DNA from 3 places in the Agrobacterium sp. GD03872 genome. Region 3 is predicted to be linked to each of the others. Evidence: riboswitches for the same ligand, from Rfam matches in the RefSeq annotation. Region 3 holds a riboswitch; each other region holds the start of a gene.
The links. Region 3 has a riboswitch for cobalamin ahead of bluB (5,6-dimethylbenzimidazole synthase). Riboswitches for the same ligand answer to the same signal wherever they lie in the genome.
Positions count from the first base shown of each region.

Region 1: linked by a shared signal. The riboswitch ahead of nrdH (glutaredoxin-like protein NrdH) and the one ahead of bluB (5,6-dimethylbenzimidazole synthase) in region 3 are both predicted to bind cobalamin.
Region 2: linked by a shared signal. The riboswitch ahead of N5D22_RS11880 (DUF1852 domain-containing protein) and the one ahead of bluB (5,6-dimethylbenzimidazole synthase) in region 3 are both predicted to bind cobalamin.

Region 1 covers NZ_JAOCCY010000002.1:12,349-19,313, reverse strand. Annotated here, with positions in the region: gene nrdF (class 1b ribonucleoside-diphosphate reductase subunit beta) at 1-388, opposite strand, end outside; gene nrdE (class 1b ribonucleoside-diphosphate reductase subunit alpha) at 405-2,591, opposite strand; gene nrdI (class Ib ribonucleoside-diphosphate reductase assembly flavoprotein NrdI) at 2,579-2,977, opposite strand; gene nrdH (glutaredoxin-like protein NrdH) at 2,990-3,211, opposite strand; cobalamin riboswitch at 3,467-3,691, opposite strand; gene N5D22_RS04000 (nucleoside triphosphate hydrolase) at 3,825-4,454, opposite strand; gene N5D22_RS03995 (ATP-binding cassette domain-containing protein) at 4,451-5,233, opposite strand; gene N5D22_RS03990 (ABC transporter permease) at 5,233-6,315, opposite strand; gene N5D22_RS03985 (sugar ABC transporter substrate-binding protein) at 6,540-6,965, opposite strand, start outside.
Region 2 covers NZ_JAOCCY010000004.1:172,578-179,542, forward strand. Annotated here, with positions in the region: gene N5D22_RS11855 (hypothetical protein) at 1-294, shown strand, start outside; gene N5D22_RS11860 (hypothetical protein) at 260-937, shown strand; gene N5D22_RS11865 (M15 family metallopeptidase) at 903-1,397, shown strand; gene N5D22_RS11870 (hypothetical protein) at 1,408-2,631, shown strand; partial or broken gene N5D22_RS11875 (ISNCY family transposase) at 3,164-4,501, shown strand; cobalamin riboswitch at 4,729-4,942, shown strand; gene N5D22_RS11880 (DUF1852 domain-containing protein) at 5,045-6,022, shown strand; gene N5D22_RS11885 (methionine synthase) at 6,048-6,965, shown strand, end outside.
Region 3 covers NZ_JAOCCY010000003.1:11,815-18,779, reverse strand. Annotated here, with positions in the region: gene N5D22_RS07555 (LTA synthase family protein) at 37-1,977, opposite strand; gene N5D22_RS07550 (NAD+ synthase) at 2,200-3,879, shown strand; gene N5D22_RS07545 (glyoxalase superfamily protein) at 4,075-4,452, opposite strand; gene N5D22_RS07540 (TolB family protein) at 4,644-5,474, shown strand; cobalamin riboswitch at 5,605-5,788, shown strand; gene bluB (5,6-dimethylbenzimidazole synthase) at 5,885-6,601, shown strand; gene N5D22_RS07530 (DUF2865 domain-containing protein) at 6,805-6,965, opposite strand, start outside.

The DNA of each region.
Region 1 (6,965 bases), on a different contig from region 3:
ACCAGCGATAGGCGTCGTCAACATCGGGCGTGAGGCAGAGCGTCGAGAAGATCGACGAATAGGAGCGGGCGTGCACCGCCTCCATGAAGGAGATGTTGGAGAGAACCGCCTCCTCATGCGGCGTTGCCGAATCCTCCATCAGGCGCACGGCGCCGACACCGTTCTGGATGGTGTCGAGCAATGTCAGGCCGGTGAAGACACGGATTGTCAGTTTCTGTTCTTCCGGCTTCAGCGTTCCCCAGGAGGGGATGTCGTTGGAGAGCGGCACTTTTTCCGGCAGCCAGAAATTCGAGGTCAGGCGGTTCCAGACTTCGAGATCCTTGTCGTCCTCGATGCGGTTCCAGTTGACCGCGCGGATGCGGGACGCGGTTTTTACGGCGATGTTCATTCTCTTGTCCCTCAAATCAGAGCGTGCAGGAAACGCAGCCCTGAACCTGCGTGCCTTCCAGCGCCATCTGGCGCAAACGAATGTAGTAGATGGTCTTGATGCCCTTCTTCCAGGCGTAGATCTGCGCGCGGTTGATATCACGCGTCGTCGCCGTATCGCGGAAAAACAGCGTCAGCGACAGGCCCTGATCGACATGCTGGGTAGCCGCCGCATAGGTGTCGATGATCTTTTCAGGGCCGATCTCATAGGCGTCCTGATAATATTCGAGATTGTCGTTCGAGAGATAGGAAGCCGGGTAATAAACGCGGCCGATCTTGCCCTCTTTACGGATTTCGATCTTCGAGACGATCGGATGAATGGAAGAGGTGGAGTGGTTGATATAGGAGATCGAACCGGTTGGCGGTACGGCCTGAAGGTTCTGGTTATAGAGACCCGATGCCATCACGTCCTGCTTCAACGCCGTCCAGTCTTCCTGCGTTGGAATGGCAATACCGGCTTTTTCGAAGAGCGCACGGACCTTTTCCGTCGCGGGCAACCATTCCCGGTCGGTATATTTGTCGAAATAGTCGCCCGAGGCATATTTGGAGTTCTCAAAGCCCCTGAAGCTCTGACCCCTTTCCACGGCCAGCCGGTTGCTGGCGCGGATGGCGTGATAGGTCACCGTGTAGAAATAGATATTGGTGAAATCGATGCCTTCTTCCGAGCCGTAGAAGATGCGCTCCCGCGCCAGATAACCGTGCAGGTTCATCTGACCGAGTCCGATGGCGTGGCTGGCATCATTGCCCTTTTCCACCGAGGGAACGGAAGAGATGTGGCTCATATCCGAAACAGCCGTCAGCGCCCGGATGGAGGTCTCGATGGTCTTGCCGAAATCGGCCGAATCCATCGCCGACGCAATATTGAGTGATCCGAGATTGCAGGAAATATCCTTGCCCATATGGCTATAGGACAGATCGGCGTTGAACTCGCTCGCTTCGCTGACCTGCAGGATTTCCGAGCAGAGATTGCTCATGCTGATGCGGCCGGCGACCGGATTGGCGCGGTTCACCGTGTCCTCGAACATGATGTAGGGGTAACCGCTCTCGAACTGGATTTCGGCGATCACCTGGAAGAATTCGCGCGCCTTGATCTTCTTCTTGCGGATGCGGCTATCGGCGACCATTTCATGATATTTTTCACTGACCGAAATCTCGGTCAACGGCACGCCATAGACCCGCTCCACATCATAGGGCGAGAACAGATACATATCCTCATTGTTGCGGGCGAGTTCGAAGGTGATGTCGGGGATCACCACGCCGAGCGACAGGGTCTTGATGCGGATTTTCTCGTCGGCATTTTCGCGCTTGGTATCGAGGAAGCGCATGATATCGGGGTGGTGAGCGTGCAGATAGACCGCGCCGGCACCCTGTCGCGCGCCAAGCTGGTTGGCATAGGAAAAACTGTCTTCCAGCAGCTTCATGACAGGGATGACGCCGGACGACTGGTTTTCGATCTGTTTGATCGGCGCTCCAAATTCGCGGATATTGGTCAAGGACAGCGCCACGCCGCCGCCGCGCTTGGAAAGCTGCAGGGCCGAATTGATGGAGCGGCCGATGCTTTCCATATTGTCTTCCACACGCAGCAGAAAACACGAGACCAGTTCACCACGGCTCTTTTTGCCGGCGTTGAGGAATGTCGGCGTTGCCGGCTGGAAGCGGCCTGAAATGATCTCATCGACCAGATTGCTGGCAAGCTGCTCATCGCCACGCGCAAGGGCCAGTGCCACCATGCAGACGCGATCCTCGTAACGCTCCAGATAACGTTTTCCGTCGAAGGTCTTCAGCGTGTAGGAGGTGTAATATTTGAAAGCGCCGAGAAAGGTCGGGAAGCGGAACTTCCGGGCATAGGCTTCGTCATAGAGATCGCGGACGAAGTTGAAGGAATACTGATCCAGTACCTCCTGTTCGTAATATCCCTCCGTCACCAGATAATCGAGCTTTTCCCTGAGGTTATGAAAAAAGACGGTGTTCTGGTTGACGTGCTGGAGGAAATATTGCCGGGCGGCCAGCCGATCCTTGTCGAGCTGGATCTTTCCGTTCTCGTCGTAAAGGTTCAGCATCGCGTTCAGCGCGTGGTAGTCCAGAGCCGCATCGAGCGGCTTCTGGGTTGCGGCTGCCGGCTGTTTGGCGTCCTTGCGCAGCGCGCCTGAGGTCAGCGTGTCCAAAATCGTTCCAATCCATGTTTGACATTGGCGACATCTTCCTCCGTGCCGAGAAGCTCGAAGCGATAGAGAAACGGCACCGCACATTTGCGCGAGACGATATCTCCGGCGGATGCGAAAGCTGCGCCAAAATTCGTGTTTCCCGCCGCGATGACGCCGCGAATGAGATTTCGGTTGGAGGGCTCGTTCAAGAACCGGATGACCGGCTTTGGCACGGCCCCTTTGGTGCCGCCGCCCCCATAGGTGGGGGTGACGAGCACATAGGGCTCGGACACATGGGGAACATCTTCCTCAACGCCAAGCGGCAGACGAAACAGACGCCGTCCCAGTTTCAGAAGGAAACGATGGGTGTTTTCGGAGCGGCTGGAATAATAGACGATCAGGCCCATCGCCCCGCCGCCTCAGCTGATCGAGCCGATCATATCCGGCCGGAAACCCGCCCAATGGCGCTCGCCGGCAACGACGACGGGAACCTGCATGTAACCGAGGCCACGGACATGATCGAGCGCTTCAGTATCTTCGGAGATATCGACGATCTCATAGGGGACGCCGATGCGGTCTAGCGCACGATAGGTGGCGGTGCATTGGACGCAGGCGGGCTTGCTGTAAACGGTGACGGTCATAATTTCCTCTCTCGAAGCCGGTTTCGGACACGGCTCAACATTGCCGATTGCAATCGCAATCGGACGGCGATGGTTCTGTCATTAGGGTGGGCGTGCGCGGCTTTTAGCCGCGTAAAATCACTCTCTACGCCGACGAGCGCAGCAACTCAAACAAATGCACTGGCATGACTTCACCCCGAAGCTTGTTCTGGAGGGGGCAGAAAAGGGCGAACGCAAATCATTTGCGCCATACACCTTCCTCCGGACACCCCGCCCGTGGACGTTTGCGCTCAAGGCAGGTCTCCTGACTTGCGGGTCACAACATCTATCCCGGCCTTCCCGAAGCTCTCAGCCCCAGTGACCCAAATCGGAACGATGCTCGCCGCTTACAGTTGCGGGGGCAGTTTCGGCCTTGCTCCGCCATGAAGGCGTTACGCACCGAATTCCCGTCTTAGCTCCCGACCCTTGCGAATCGGAAGAACCTCGAACACCACATATAGTATATGAGGAAATTTTCGCGTCAACGGATAGACATGGGAAAGCCGCGCCCTGTGGATCAAAAAGATTCAACACATGGTCAACAAAGGCTTAACGGCAAGTGCGCCTTGCCCCTCCAGCGCGGGAAAGCGTTAATCTATTCCCAGATATCGATACGGATATCGGCGGGGCGGGCGTTTTCGATCACCCTTTTTCCGTTGGGAAGATCGTTTTCGAAAAGTTTGGCGTGGATCGCGGCCGCATCGAGACCGTAACCCTGCCATCTGTCCCGCAGCCTCTTTTCCAGCACGTCGACGGATGGACCGACAAAGATGGTGAGGTCGAAGCTTTCGGAAAGCGTCGTCCAGGGCGCTTCATTCAGCAGAAGGTAATTGCCTTCAGCAAGGACGAAGCGTGTTTCCGGGGCGATGGCGCGGGCGGAGGCAATGGCGATTTCGCGGGAGCGGTCGAAGACCGGTACCAGAACTTCCTGCCCGCCCTTGCGGACGGCGGAGACAATATCGAGGAACCCGCGCACGTCGAATGTTTCCGGCGCACCCTTTCGCGGCAGCAGTCCGCGTTCCGCAAGAATGCCGTTATCCATATGGAAACCGTCCATCGGTAGAACAGCGGCCGTTTCGCCGCGCAGGCGCAAGGCGTCGCAAAGCGCATCCGCCAGCGTGGATTTGCCGGCCCCAGGGGGACCGGCAATGGCAATGATGAAACGGGATTTGCGCTCTGCCCGCCGAAGAACGTCTTCGACGATCGTCTCGAGTTTAAGCGTCATGCGGCAAGCGTTTCCTTCGGCGCTTCCTTGGCGCCGGTCATGAAGGCGACGGCATCCGACATGGAATAGTCCTTCGGATTGATAACGCACAGGCGCTTGCCAAGCCGGTGGATATGGATGCGATCCGCGACCTCGAAAACATGCGGCATGTTGTGCGAGATGAGAACGATCGGCAGGCCGCGCGAGCGCACGTCCAGAATAAGCTCCAGAACACGTCGGCTTTCCTTCACGCCGAGTGCTGCCGTCGGTTCGTCGAGGATGACGACCTTGGAGCCGAAGGCCGCCGCACGCGCCACGGCCACACCCTGACGCTGGCCGCCGGAGAGGGTTTCCACTGCCTGATTGATGTTCTGGATCGTCATCAGGCCAAGTTCCGACAGTTTCTCCCGGGCGAACTTTTCCATGGCCGGGCGATCCAGCGCCCGGAACAGGCTGCCCTGAATGCCGGGTTTACGGATTTCCCGGCCGAGAAACATATTGTCGGCTATGGAAAGCGCCGGCGACAGCGCGAGGTTTTGATAGACCGTCTCGATGCCCGCCTTGCGCGCCTCTATGGGCGAGCGGAACTGCACGGGCTGGCCTTCCAGCCGTATCTCCCCCTCATCGGGTGTCACCGCACCGGAAATCGCCTTGATGAGAGAGGATTTACCCGCACCATTGTCACCGATGACGGCGAGGATTTCGCCCGGATAGAGATCGAAATCGGCATGGTCGAGGGCGGTCACGCGGCCGTAGCGTTTGACGAGATTGCGTGCCGTGAGAATGGGTTCTTTTGCCATCAGCCTGCTACCTTTCTGATCCACTGGTCGATTGCGACAGCCATGATGATGAGGACGCCGATCAACAGATAGGTCCATTGCGGGTCTGTTCCGATAAGCCTGAGGCCGAGCGAAAAGACGCCGACGATCAGGGCGCCGAAAATCATGCCCATGATGGAGCCGCGCCCGCCGAACAGCGACAGGCCGCCGATAACCACTGCGGTAATGGATTCGATATTGGCGAATTGGCCGGCGGTCGGCGAAACCGAGCCGATGCGGCCGATCAGGGCCCAGCCAGCAAAGGCGCAGATAAGGCCGGACAGCGTGTAAACGGTGGTCAGCATGCGCTTGACGTTGACACCGGCAAGTTCGGCGGCATCCGGGTCGTCACCGACAGCATAAAGGTGGCGGCCCCAGGCGGTGCGGTTGAGCACATACCAGAGCAGGGCGACGAGCAGAACCATGGCGATGACGCCATAGGTGAAGACCGCGCTACCGACACGGATATTAGCGCCGAAGAATTGCAGGATCGGCGCCTGCTGGGCAATATCCTGGGCGCGGATCGTCTCGTTTGCGGAATAAAGGAAGTTGGTCGCCAGCACGATCTGCCACATGCCGAGCGTGACGATGAAGGGCGGCAGGCGCATGCGCGAGACCAGTACGCCATTGATGAAGCCGCAAAATGCGCCGACGGCAAGACCACAGAGAATGGAGAGTTCCGCCGGCAGACCGTAACGGAAGGTGAACTGTCCCATGATGACGGAGGACAGGACCATGATCGCGCCAACCGACAGATCGATGCCCGCCGTCAGGATGACCAGCGACTGCGCCGCGCCGACAATGCCGACGATGGCGACCTGCTGCAAAATAAGGGTCAGCGTGAAGGCCGAGAAAAACTTGCCGCCGAGAAGCAGGCCGAAAACAATCAGCGACAGCACCAGAACGATAAGCGGAACGGCCGCCGGGCTGGAATGGAGAAAGTGCTGCAGTTTTTCCAGCACACTCTTGTCATGCGTATCGAAAGCGGCGACCTGCGTCGAACTTCCCGAAAGCACTTTTTCAAATTCATTATGCGGCTGAGCCCGCACCGGCTGATCGCTCATGGATTTTCCTCCCGATCGCTCCATCACATCAGCCCTGATACCGGGCCTGCCTCCAAAGAGAATGATGTGTAGATTTCAAAGTGTTGTGAAGCGGCCTGTGCCATCCCCGCAGGATGCGTGACGCGCTCGTTTGTTCCTTTGTCCGATCCCCCGGATCGTGCCTGAAATCATTCTGGTCCAAGGGCGGGGGCACGAATGCCCCCGCGGGTTTCAACGGCGAGGCATCAGCCCCAGCACTTGTTGAGACCTTCCTTCGTATCGATGGACTCGAGACCCTTGACCGGCTTGTCGGTTACCAGCGTCACGCCGGTGTCGACGAAGTTCTTGCCTTCGGTCGGCTTCGGCTTTTCGCCCGTGTCGGCAAACTTCTTGACGGCTTCCACGCCAAGCGCCGCCATCAGCAGCGGATATTGCTGCGAGGTCGCGCCGATCACGCCTTCCGCCACGTTCTTGACACCAGGGCAACCGCCATCGACGGAAACGATCAGAACATCCTTTTCACGGCCGACCGCCTTCAGCGCCTCATAAGCGCCGGCTGCCGCAGGTTCGTTGATGGTGTGGACGACATTGATGGTCGGGTCCTTCTGCAGCAGATTTTCCATCGCCGCCCGGCCGCCTTCCTCGTTACCATTGGTGACATCATGGCCAAC
Region 2 (6,965 bases), on a different contig from region 3:
GTCGGCGGCGATTTCTATCGCCCCACGGTGAACACCGGCTTCGATGAAAAGCGTCAGCGTATTTGGGCGGTCGAAACGCTCAATCCAACGCTTTCGACGGACTTTTATCTGTGCACCAACATGCACACGAAGCCGTTTGTTGTGACCAATCAGGACCCCTTCGAAGTCGTCCAGCAGGGCGATCTTTATATCGAGGGCAACACTGTGTTCGGCGGCCATCTGATCGAGGCCACTGACGATTACGAAAAAGTCATGGCCGTTGCTCCGCAAGGCCGCATTGAGAAGGACGCATAAAATGGTTGTGAAACTTAACAGTCTTTCCCGTTGGTCGTCGCTGGACGACGCGAAAGCGATCCTTTTCAGCGGCACGGCGGATGCCGAAAGGTGCGTGCGCATCCAGTTTAATCTGGAGGCCGTCACCACCTTTTACATCGGCAAAGATGAGGTAGATGCGGATCTGCTCTGCACCATCGGGCCGGGACAGGAGACGGTGGAGTTTTACGCCCAGGGCGATTTCTACGTCTTTGCGGAGAAGGACGCCGGAATGGTCAAGTACCAGTCGGCGGACCTTGAACCCACCTTCTCTGAGGTGGTCGATCCCGTGATTTTCACGAAGATCGCCAATCGTCGTCATCGCAACCCCGAGCTGGAAGAGATGATGTATCGCATGCAGGAAAACATGGAGCGCCGCCTTGCGCAGCAGGCCGGTGAATTTGAGGCCGCGCTTGCGCGTCGGCGTACGGAGGAAGAAAATGGACGTTCCGCAGAAACCATCGTTTCCAACGCTCCGGGAGCGTCTTCTGGCTCTGGTGGCGGAACGGTACCCGAACAAAAGCCTGATGCTGAAAAATCCGGCGAAGCGTCCGGAGGCGGTTCAGGCGGCGAACAGCAGGGAGGCGCAGGTGGCGGACAAGCCGGAACGGGTGGTTCCGCCTGACGGCGAGAAATACGCCTCTGAACTGCGGGGAATGATCGATAGATCATTCCTTGTCAGTGAGCGTCACAAAGGTCAGCACAATCGTGCTGACCGGTCCCGTGGCCACCCTACCCTGCTCGAATTTGAGCGGGTGCTTATTAAGCGTTTGGCAAAACTCGGTGTGCCGATGTTCGCGCACTGCGTGTATCGCGGTGATGTCGAACAGCAATCGCTGTATGCCCGTGGTTTGAGCAAAGCGAAGCCCGGGCAGTCTGCCCACAATTACGGCCTCGCCGTTGATATCGTGCATGGCACGAAGGCTTGGGGCCTGACGCGCAAACAATGGGAACTTGTCGGTCATGTCGGCAAGGAAGTTGCGGTCTCTCTCGGCATTAAGGTCGAGTGGGGCGGTGATTGGTCGTTTTACGACCCCGCCCATTGGGAACTCGCCAACTGGCGAGACATAGGCCGCTCCCTCTAATCAAGCCTCTTTGGCGAATGAAAAGCGCACCCGCCGTCAATTCGGCGGGCGCGTAGCCGTGCCTGCCTTCCTTGATCCCAAGATCACGGAAGGAAGGCAGGCGCGGCGGAACACCATCCCCTTGGTAATAGGTGCATTTAGTGACAGGACACGAAAACTCATGTGTTTGAACCCGGTAAAAATCAGCGATGTCGGCGTCGTGGCCTGTCGCGAATGCTGGCAATGTCGGGAAACCAAAGTCGATGATTGGGTTGGCCGAAACATTGCCGAAAGTAAGACGGCAACTGCCTCGCATGTCGTAACCCTGACCTATGGGCAGGATCGCACAACGGGCGATATCGATCATATCCGCGCTGCGGTGCTGACTTACTCTGATGTGCAAAAATACCTCAAGTATCTCCGCACCGATGGGTTTCCTGTTCGGTATTTCGTCGTCGGCGAATACGGCTCTATGAAGGGCCGCGCTCATTGGCACATCATCTTGTACTGGCAAGGGCCTGTCCCTGACCATGTACTCAGAGAAAACTTCATGCAAAAGCACTGGCCGCATGGCTGGTCCTATTGGGACAAGTGCTCACCGGAAGCAATCCGGTATGCATGTAAGTATCTTCTCAAAGACCCTGCGGACGAAGAACAGCAGGGTTGGGGGCCTATGCCCTCCAAAAAACCGCCGCTAGGCCATTATTACTTTCGCCAGTTGGCGGAGCAATATCTCGAACAAGGTCTCTCTCCGCAGAACCTGTTCTATAGCTTCCCCGATGTGCGCCGCGTCCCTAGGACCACGCGCGCCAAAACGCAAAAGCAGTTTCGGGAAGCGGCCAAGCCGGTTCAGTTTCACATGACCGGGAAAACGGCGGAAAACTTCCTGCAATATTTCATCGACATTTGGGATGAAAAGCATGGTGATCTCCCTCCTCGCAGTGAGATCATTTGGGACTTCCTCGATACCGGCGCGACGCCGGTCTACGATGAATTTCTTTATTCGGAGCATCGCTCCAAGGGGCCTGTCCCTGTCGCCCCGCCGTTTGAAGGGGCAATTGTGCAGTTTTGCGAGAAAGCAAACTGCTACTTTACCGCCACGGCTGGTGTCCGGCTGTGGTTCTCAATCGATGAAGAGGGAGATGCCGGATGGCACGTAAAAATAAAACCAAAAAGTCACAACCCCTACGAGACAGAACGCTTGTGGCGGCTCGCAGGGTTTCAAACCCACGTCCCGACAGTCCCCGATCTGTAGGGCCTGCTCTCGCCGTTACGGTGAGGCGTGTAGCGGAACCAGCCCTTAGGGCTTCGGTGAAGCTGAAAACGCCCAGGACGAAATATGTCGATGTGAAACCGTCGATATCGGACCGTCCACCATCTGGCTATGCTGCGCCCGTCGCTGCTAAAGCCAAAAAACCAGTCATCACGGAGAAACACCGCCAACAATCAAAACTCAATCTGTCGCCTACACCTGAGCCTGACGCAAGGAAGTCGTCTGAAAAGGCGCGCGAAAACAATGTGTGTAAGAAGCGACCAGATAGCAAAAAAGCGGCCCGCTCCAAGGGCGGGGGCGGTGGTCGAAAACAGTTCGTTCCGTGGTGTTAATAAAGTGTTGGAAAGTTCATTATAATGGTTGACGAGTTACCCCAAATCAGGTCACATAGATTATGTAACGTGGGTTACTCAAGTGTATGAAAATACACTGTCACTAAACTGCTGAAATTCCCTATTCTATCTTATGCGATTATCCATTGTAGCGCCCATTTAGTAATGCGACACTTGGGCCAGATAGAAACGTGCTCTGCATCAGCCGAAGCCAGATGCATCGGCTGTTAAATGCATATGAGAGCGATGGCATGCCCGGTCTCGTCTCAAAGAAGCGCCAACAACCAAGCAACCGGCGTCACAGCGAGGATCTTCGCAACGCCGTTCTCGATCTGGTCAGAGAACGGTATGCCGATTTCGGTCCAACCTTGGCTCGCGAGAAGCTGATTGAGCGGCACCAACTGGCCATCGGCAAGGAAACGTTACGCCAGTGGATGACCGAGGCAGGCATCTGGATATCTCGGAGAGAACGCAAGAAACGTGTCTTTCAACCACGCGGCCGGCGCGATTGCTTTGGCGAGCTGGTGCAGATCGATGGATCGCATCACTGGTGGTTCGAGAGTCGCGGACCAAAATGCGCCCTTCTCGTCTATATCGATGACGCTACCGGCAAGCTGCTACATCTGCGCTTTGCGGGATCCGAGAACACTTTCGATTATCTGCACGCGACAAAGGCCTATTTGCAGCAATGGGGTAAACCGCTGGCTTTTTATAGCGACAAGCACGGCGTGTTTCGCTCTACGCACGCTTCGGAGAAAGATCGAACCAGTGGGCTGACGCAGTTTGGACGCGCACTCTATGAGCTGAACATCGACATCATCTGCGCCAACACTCCACAGGCCAAGGGCCGGGTTGAACGGGCCAATCAGACCCTGCAGGATCGATTGGTCAAGGAGCTGCGGCTCCGCGGTATCGATACGATAGACGCTGCCAACGATTACGCGCAGGAATTCATTATCGATTTCAACGCTCGTTTCGGTAAACCACCACGTAATCCGAAAGACATGCACCGTCCCCTCGCCGCCCATGAGAACCTCGACAGTGCCATGTGCCGCAAGGAGGTCCGCACGCTCTCGCAATCCCTGACGTTGCGCTATGACAAGGTGATATTCATTCTCGATCCGACGGAACGGGCAACATCACTGGCGGGTCAAAAAGTCATCGTTTGCGATTATCCGGACGGCCGCCTGGAGATCATGCACGAGAGTTTTACGCTGCCTTATAGGACGTTCGACACGCTTCGCTCCGTTCACCGGTCGCCTGTGGTTGAGAACAAGAGACTGGATGACATGCTGTCACTCGTTGCTCAGATGCAGGAAGGTCGCGATCTAAAACGGAGCAAACGTGGTCCGCGCCGAACCGGACAGGTCAACAGCATGTTTGATATCCCGGACGGCAGCCAGAGCAATGGGTATCAAAAACGCGGACGAAAGCCCGGACGACGGACAGATTTCATGAATGATCCGGAGGTGATTGCGAGAAGGCAGAAAGCGCTTGCGCGAATGGAGGCGGCTGAATAAGGCCGCTATCGGCCCAAAGCGGACATCGCGCAGGGTCACATCCGCCTATCTGAACTGAGCCGACTGTCGGCGATTTATCTTTAACTAGCGACCGGCCAAGGCTGCGCGTGTAACAGTCGTGTGTTAATGCCGCATGCAATCCATCAGATCAGAGCTTGCGGCCGCGCTATGGATTTAACGATATAAAGATATCGTTATATGATGTTGACCGACGTCTCACCTTGCATTATGGTCGGGATGCCTAAGGTTCCCCGGTCGTTGCATGCAGCGTACTGGGGCTAAGAGGGAAGTCGGTGCTCCGTGTCATTCGGAAATGCCGACGCTGCCCCCGCAACTGTAAGCGGCGAGCCAAAGTCCACCATGTCACTGGTTTACCCCGGGAAGACGGACGGAAGCGATGAACCGTGAGCCAGGAGACCTGCCTTTGGCGAAGTAACGTCCACGGGCGGGGTGTCCCAGTGTGCCGTAGCAAAGGCTGCATCATCGCGGCCTGTCTTGCTATGCGTCCGCAGATCCATGCCCCCCACTCCATAGGGGCACTACATGTCTCAGACCTGCAGTTTCACGATCACAAGCGTACCCTTCGACGAGGATTATCGTCCTTCGGAACATACGCGCATCACCACTAATTTCGCAAACCTGGCCAGGGGCGAAAAGCGGCAGGAGAACCTGCGCAATGTCCTGCGGATGATCGATAGCCGCTTCAACGCCCTCGCGCATTGGGACAATCCCAAAGCGGACCGATACTCGGTCGAGCTGGAGATCATTTCAGTCGAAATGAGCCTGGATGTTCATGGCGAGACATTTCCTCTCATCGAGATACTGAAGACGACGATCATCGATCACAAAACCGGTGAACGTATCGACGGCATTGTGGGGAATAACTTCTCCTCCTATGTGCGCGACTACGACTTTAACGTCGTGCTGCCTGAGTATAACAAGAGCCTGCCTGCCTTCAGTATTCCGGCCGACTTCGGCGACCTGCATGGAAACCTTTTCAAGTCCTTTCTGCAGTCGGATGCCTACCGGTCGCAGTTTCGCAAGCCGCCGGTCATTTGCATCAGCGCCTCCACCAGCAAGACCTATTACCGGACCGAAAATCATCATCCGGTCATGGGCGTCGAGTACCGGCAGCATGAGTTCTCGCTCACCGATGAGTATTTCGGGAAAATGGGATTGCAGGTTCGCTATTTCATGCCCGCGGGCAGCGTTGCGCCGCTGGCCTTCTATTTTGTCGGCGACTTGCTGGGCGATTATTCCAATATCGAACTGATCGGCGTCATCAGCACGATGGAAACGTTTCAGAGGATTTATCGCCCTGAAATCTACAATGCCAACGCAGCCGCTGGGAATTTTTACCAGCCCAATCTGAAGCACCAGGACTATTCGCTGACCCGGATCATCTACGACCGCGACGAACGCAGTCGCCTGGCGGTGGATCAGGGCAAATTCACCGAAGAACACTTCATCAAGCCATACCGCGCCGCCCTTGAGCAATTCCTGGCTCAATGCGCCGCCTGATCAACACTGGAAACAGGTCATCATCATGAAGAAGCTTCTCCCCACATCGACTGCCGGCAGCCTGCCGAAACCTTCCTGGCTTGCGCAGCCCGAAAAACTGTGGTCGCCCTGGAAACTAGAGGATGAGGAACTGCTGGAGGGCAAAAGAGATGCCCTGCGCCTGTCACTGGACGATCAGCAACAAGCCGGCATCGACATCGTCAGTGATGGCGAGCAAACGCGCCAGCATTTCGTCACGACTTTCATCGAGCACCTCGATGGCGTTGATTTCGAAAAACGCGAGACCGTCAGAATTCGCGATCGCTATGATGCGAGTGTCCCGACAGTCGTCGGCACGGTCTCTCGCCAGAAGCCCGTTTTCGTCGAAGACGCCAGATTTTTGCGTCATCAGACCAAACACCCCATCAAATGGGCATTGCCGGGTCCGATGACGATAATCGATACGCTTTTTGACGACCACTATAAAAGCCGTGAAAAGCTCGCCTGGGAATTTGCCGGTATACTCAACGCGGAAGCAAGGGAACTGGAGGCTGCCGGCGTTGATATCATCCAGTTCGACGAGCCTGCCTTCAACGTTTTCTTTGACGAAGTGAATGACTGGGGCATTGCCACTCTGGAAAAGGCGATCGAAGGGCTGAAGTGCGAGACCGCCGTCCATATCTGCTACGGTTACGGCATAAAGGCAAATACGGATTGGAAAAAGACCCTCGGCTCAGAGTGGCGGCAGTATGAAGAAACTCTCCCCAAACTGCAGAAATCCAGCATCGGCATGATCTCCCTCGAATGCCACAACTCTCATGTCCCTATGGACCTTCTGGAGCTTGTTCGAGGGAAGAAAGTGATGGTCGGAGCCATCGATGTGGCAAGTGACACGATCGAAACCCCGGAGGAAGTCGCCGCCACGTTGCGCAAGGCGCTCAAGTTTGTCGACGCGGACAACCTT
Region 3 (6,965 bases):
GCCGCCATGCGGTTCAGGCGTCCCCGCCGAAAAACATCAGACCGATGGCGCGCCCTCGTGCAGCCAGTTGAAACCGGGGAAGAAGCGCTCGCGACCGTATTGCTGGCCGAACATCATGTCGAATTGCAGCAGGCGGTAGTCGCGCACCACGTCGGGAACGGCATTGGGCGCTATAGACCAGTCGGGCAGGGCCTTGCCGTCGGTCGTCACCAGCATATGCCGGTCGATGACGGAAAAGGCCTGCTGCACTTCGCCCAGCGTGCCGGTATAGAAAGGATCGGAGAAGCCCGCGGTCTTCAGCACGTGATAGGGGAGAAGCGCCGGGCTGACGGTGCCGATATTCTTGCGCACGCCCTTTTTCGAGGACCAGACGACGAGCGGCGTCTCGTGTTCCTTCTTCATCACCTCAAGCGGCGCGCGGCGGCTGGCCACCATGCCCGGCATGTAGCCGCTTTCCACGAAGGTCTGGCCGAGCGGCGGCAGGTGATCGCCGAAGAGGACGATGATGGTTTCACGGTCGCGCTTCTTGGCCCAGCGCATCAGTTTCAGAAGAGCCTCGTCGGCCTCCACCACCCCTTGCGAATAGGTCGCGAGCGCCTGTGATGCCGAAGGAGAAAGATCGCCTTCCACGCCGACGGTATCGGCGGCATAACGGCCCGCCTCGTAGGGACCATGTCCCTGAAGGGTGACGGCGAAGAGGAAGAGCGGGTTCTGCGCCTTTTCGGCCGTCGCCATGATCTCGTCCATCAGCGCATCGTCGGAGGCGAAGTTGCCGCGTTTTTCCATGGCCGGCAGCGTCTCTTCGGAGCGGAATTCCTCGAAGCCGAAATTCCTGTAGACCTGCTTGCGGTTCCAGAACCATTCCTGGAAAGGGTGCATGGCGATGGCGGAATAACCTTCACCACGGAAGAAGCTGGCGAGCGACGGCACCGGGCGGCGGATATATTGCTGATAGGGAATGCTGCCATAGGGCAGGAAGGCGTTGGAAAAGCCGGTCAGCGCCTCGAATTCCACATTCGCCGTCATGCCGCCGAATTCCGGGGAAAAGACATTGCCGGATTGTTTGGCGCGGATCGTCGGCATGGGATCGGCGGAGAGCTTCACATTTTCCAGTCGCGTCGGATCCCACAGCGATTCGCTCATCAGCATGATGACATCGGGGTAATCGCCCTTGTTGGCGGCGAAGGCGGCGGGTTCGGATGTCAGGTCGGCAATGGTGTTTTCGCCGTAACCCTGCGGCGCCGAGACATTGGCCATCGGAATATTGAAGGCAAAGGCCATCAGGAAGCCGTTATGGCGGTAATTTTCCTGCTGATCCCACATCATGGGAATGATGTTGAGGCGATCGCGCAGCCAGGAATAATGCGAATAATCCATCAGCGAGGCGAGGCCGGCAAGAAGCGGCAGCGCCACCACCAGTCCTGCTGCGCGTTCGCGCCAGCGCAGGACGGGTGAATGGCGGCGCGCCAGCAGCCATAACGCCACAAGCGCGGCAATGGTGGCGCAGATGCCGAGCCCCAACAGCACGGCTGTCATGGGCTGCGCCTTCAGCATGGTGGGCAAAAGCTCAAGGATTTGCCGGCCGAACAAAAGGTCGGATGGGTAGAGCGGATCGGAGAGATAGGTCTGTTTCTGCGCGGAAATCAGCCCGGTCAGCGCGCAGAGCGGCGCAACCGCGATCAGCGACAGGTAACGCCGGCCAAGGAGCGCATCGAGTGCGACGAGAAGGGCGAGCACGGCGGCAATGGTGGTCATGCCGGGGCGGGCGGAGGAGGTGAGGAAGGCGCCGATATCATGGAGCGAACCACGGGCGATCCATTCCAGCGCCACGACCAGCATGACGGAGGCGACCGTCAGATTGGCAAGCGGATAGGCGATGCCCGAAAGCTTGGAAAGGCTCCTTGTCCATGCAGGCGAAAAGACGAAACCAGCCTTTTCGGAAGCCGTTGTTTTTGGCGCCGAATCTCTCAAACCCATACTCCGGTATTGCAGGCGGCACGGCCGATCCGGGGAGATGAATCGGGTGTCGCAAAAGTGTCATGTAACTGTCACATAAGCGCGATGAACGCGACATGAACTTTGAAGAGTCTGGCCGGTGCGGCGATAACCTTAGCGTGAACGCGCGCGGACGAAGCGTAACGGGCGGCGCCATGCAATTGCCGCGTTGCGGAGCGGCCACGGGCGCGGTATTGAAAAGTCATGAGCGACAGACACGATATCCAGAACCATCTCCGGATTGCCGTCGGGCAGTTCAATCCCACCGTTGGCGACGTGGCGGGCAATCTCGCCAAGGCGCGCGAGGCAAGGGCCGATGCGGCGACGCAGGGCGCCGATCTTCTGCTCCTGACGGAGCTGTTCATATCCGGCTATCCGCCGGAAGATCTGGTGCTGAAGCCGGCTTTCCTGAAAGCATGCCTGAAGGCTGTCGAGGAGCTGGCGGCGGAAACCGCCGATGGCGGGCCGGGCATCGTCATCGGTTTTCCGCGACAGGGTGAGACGGGCCGGCACAATTCGGTGGCGCTTCTGGATGGCGGCAAGATCATCGCGCTGCGCGACAAGATCGACCTGCCGAATTACGGTGAATTCGACGAAAAACGCGTTTTCTCCGAAGGTTCGATTTCCGGTCCCTATAATTTCCGGGGTGTGCGGATCGGCATTCCGATCTGTGAGGAAATCTGGAACGATATGGGTGTCTGCGAAACGCTCGCCGAAAGCGGGGCGGAAATCCTGCTGGTGCCGAACGGTTCGCCCTATTATCGCGGCAAGCTGGATGTGCGCCATCAGGTGGCGCTCAGGCAGGTTATCGAAAGCGGCCTGCCGCTCGTCTTCGCCAACCAGCTGGGCGGGCAGGACGAGCTGGTGTTCGACGGCGCGAGCTTTGGCTTCAATGCCGACAGGACGCTCGCCTTCCAGATGAGCCAGTTCGAGGCCACACTTGCCGTCACCGACTGGAAACGCACGGCAGACGGCTGGCGCTGCGAAAGCGGACCTTTCTCGAAGATTCCCGAAGGCGAGGAGGCGGACTACCGCGCCTGCATGCTGGGCTTCCGCGATTACGTCAACAAGAACGGCTTTAAGAGCGTGGTTCTCGGCCTTTCCGGCGGCATCGATTCGGCGATCTGCGCCGCCCTTGCCGTCGATGCGCTGGGCGAGGAGCGGGTGCGCTGCATCATGCTGCCTTACCGCTATACCTCGGAAGAATCGCTGAAGGACGCGGCCGATTGCGCCAAGGCGCTGGGCTGCCGTTACGATATCGTGCCGATTTCAGAGCCGGTGGAAGGATTCCTCTCGGCGCTTTCCGATCTCTTCGAGGGCACGGAAGAGGGCATTACCGAGGAAAACCTGCAGAGCCGCACGCGCGGCACCATTTTGATGGCCGTCTCGAACAAGTTCGGCTCGATGGTAGTGACGACGGGCAACAAGTCGGAAATGTCGGTGGGTTACGCCACGCTCTACGGCGACATGAATGGCGGTTTCAACCCCATCAAGGACCTCTACAAGATGCAGGTCTATGCCATTTCCAGCTGGCGCAACGCCCATGTGCCGCCGGGCGCGCTCGGCCCTTCCGGCGAGGTGATCCCGGTCAATATCATTTCCAAGGCGCCCTCGGCCGAATTGCGCCCCAACCAGACCGACCAGGATTCGCTGCCGCCCTATCCGGTGCTGGACGATATTCTGGAATGCCTTGTCGAGAAGGAAATGTCGGTCGAGGAGATTCTCGCGCGCGGCCATGATGTGGCGACGGTGCACCGGGTGGAGCATCTGCTTTATCTCGCCGAATACAAGCGCCGGCAATCGGCGCCGGGCGTGAAGATCACCAAGAAGAACTTTGGGCGTGACCGGCGTTATCCGATCACCAACCGGTTCCGGGATCGGTGATTGAAGGCGCGCGCCATCGATTTCTGGCGGGTGAGTTAACCGCCTTTCTCCGTCATCCTCGCCCTTGAGGCGAGGATCCAAATGCGGTTGAGATTGTGGATCCTCGGGTCAAGCCCGAGGATGACGTCGCGTGTGAGGAGCTTTTTTTGACAGCCCATAAACGGCGCGGAGAAAACCCCGCGCCGTCCACTCATCTCAAATGGCCTGCCCCACATCGATGCGGTTGCCATCGTGGTCTTCAAACACAAAGGCGCGCAGGCCATAATCTTTGTCCTGCAGGCCCTTGATGATGCGCAGCCCGTGGCTCTTGCAGAGCGCATGCAGCGCATCGACATCGCTCACCATCATATGCGCCACATTGAAGGGCGCCGCCTTGTGGCTGGGCTGCAATGTCAGGTGCAGCTCGGCATTGCCCTGTTTGAGGATCATGAAGCCGACAGGGTCGCCGTTTTCGAAGGTCTTTTCGAAGCCCAGTACATCGACATAAAAATCATGGGCCTTTTCGATATTTTTGACAGGAAGCATTGCGGCGATCCGCCCGAAGCGGATGCCGTGATCGGCGATGGTATTCATCGCGGAACCTCTGGCCTGGGAGAAACGGCAAGCGGCGCGGACGGTGCCGGAGCGCTGGCGTTTTTTCCGGTTTGAATTTGCAGGACGGTGCCTGCCGCCCTAGGATCATAATCGAGGCGATGGCGGATGCAAACGGAATGTCTGCATTGCCGGGCGCTTTGAACGAGACACGGACACGCCCGGGAGGCAGAATGCGCAGCTCCATCGAAATCTTCAACATCCGCACCCGGCAGATGCGGGTGGTGTGGCAGACGCCCGATCTCTTCGAAGCGCCGAATTGGTCGCCGGATGGAAAATATCTGCTGCTGAACAGCGAAGGGCTGCTTTATCGCCTGTCTCCCGCCGGTGATACGTCGCCGGAAAAGGTCGATACCGGCTTTGCGACGCTCTGCAACAACGACCACGGCATATCGCCTGACGGTTCGCTCTACGCCATTTCCGACAAGGTGGAATTCGGCAAGAGCGCCATTTATCTTCTGCCATCGGCGGGCGGCGCGCCAAGGCTGATGACGAAGAACCTGCCTTCCTATTGGCACGGCTGGTCGCCGGACGGAAAAAGCTTCGCCTATTGCGGCATTCGCGATCAGGTTTTCGATATCTACGCCATGGATATTGAGAGCGGCGTCGAGACGCGCCTGACCCATGGCGAAGGCCGCAATGACGGGCCGGATTATTCGCCCGACGGCGAGTGGATCTATTTCAATTCCAGCCGCACCGGGCGGATGCAGGTCTGGCGCGTGCGGGTGGATGGCTCCTTCGTCGAGCGCATTACCGACAGCCCCTATGGCGACTGGTTTCCACATCCGTCCCCCAGAGGTGACAAGGTGGTGTTCGTCTCCTATGACGGTGACGTCTTCGACCATCCGCGCGACCTCGATGTGCGGGTGCGGCTGATGGATATGGAAGGCGGCAATGTCGAAATGCTGTTTGAGCTTTTTGGCGGGCAGGGCACCATGAACTCGCCCAACTGGCATCCGGATGGGGACGAATTCGCTTATGTGCGGTACTTTCCGGTAGAGTGATGCGGTTAGGACGAGGGAGAGTTCCGCCTTTCATCATTCCGGCCCAAGGCCGGAATGATGAAGGTGTGGGAGGATCATCGGCACATTGCGCATCGCCCGCCAAGATACTTGCATTCGCAAGCTTTTTTGCCCATAGATTTTTCGGTCAGGTGCCCGTTGTTGCGGCGGGAGAATCGGGAATCCGGTGAAAGACCGGAACGTGCCCAGCGCTGTGAGGCGGACGCCCTTTTTCTGAAGCCACTGGAGTCATTCGGGAAGGCGAAAGGGGTGGATGAAGCCGAGTCAGAAGACCGGCCTGGCGGGATAGACCGAACCGCGCGGACGGCGGCAGGTTGCTGAAGAGGCGTGTTGTCGCCGCGAAGACCGGCATGGTTTCCGCGTCCGCGCGCCCGCATTGTTGGGGTTAAACGATGCCGACCGATCCGTCCGAGGGTAATCCCTTGCAGGCCAGTCCATTCGATCATGCGCTTTCGCCCGCGCGCCCGTTTTCCTGCGAAGAACGCGAGGCGATCTACCGCGCCATCGAGACCCGGCGCGATGTGCGCGATCAGTTCCTGCCCGATCCGCTGCCGGACGAGCTTGTCGAGCGTCTTTTGAAGGCGGCGCATTCTGCGCCCTCGGTCGGTTTCATGCAGCCGTGGAATTTCACCCTCATCACCGATGGCGCGGTGCGGCAGGCGGCCTTTGTGGCCTTCAGCCGCGCCAATGAGGAGGCGGCGGCGATGTTTGCGGGCGAGCAGCAGGCGCTTTATCGCAGCCTCAAGCTTGAAGGCATCCGCAAGGCGCCGCTCAGCATCTGCGTCACCTGCGATCCCACCCGCGGCGGCAAGGTGGTGCTGGGCCGCACCCACAATCCGCGCACGGATGTCTATTCCACCGTCTGCGCCATCCAGAACCTCTGGCTTGCGGCGCGCGCCGAAGGCGTCGGCGTCGGCTGGGTCAGCATTTTCCACGATAGCGACATCCGCGCCATTCTGGAAATCCCCGATCATATCGAAATCGTCGCCTGGCTGTGCCTTGGGCGTGTCGATGCGCTCTATACCGAGCCGGAACTGGCGGTGAAGGGCTGGCGGCAGCGTGTGCCGCTGGAGGAACTGGTGTTTCGCAACCGCTGGGGCGGGGTGTAGAAGCGGAGGCCTGTGAATAAGGCGGGACGTCGCCGCGGATTTCTTCTCCCCGCCGGGGAAAAGGTGGCCCGAAGGGCCGGATGAGGGGGCAAGCTCTCCGAATATCGCTGACGCTGCCCCCTCATCCCGCTGCCGCGGACTTCTCCCCCTTGGGGAGAAGAAACAAGGCGCGCGCTTGCCCCATTACGAGCGCGGAAGAGATTTCACTGCTGCGGCTGTATACCCTTCAACGCCGGGTTCTTCAGGTCGATACGGCCCGTCTGGTCGGGCAGGAATTTCGGGCCTATGACGCGGACGCGGCTGTCGTTCGGATCGTAGTCGCGTTCGGGAACGGGCGCTTCCGGCGGCTTGGCGGCCTGTTGCT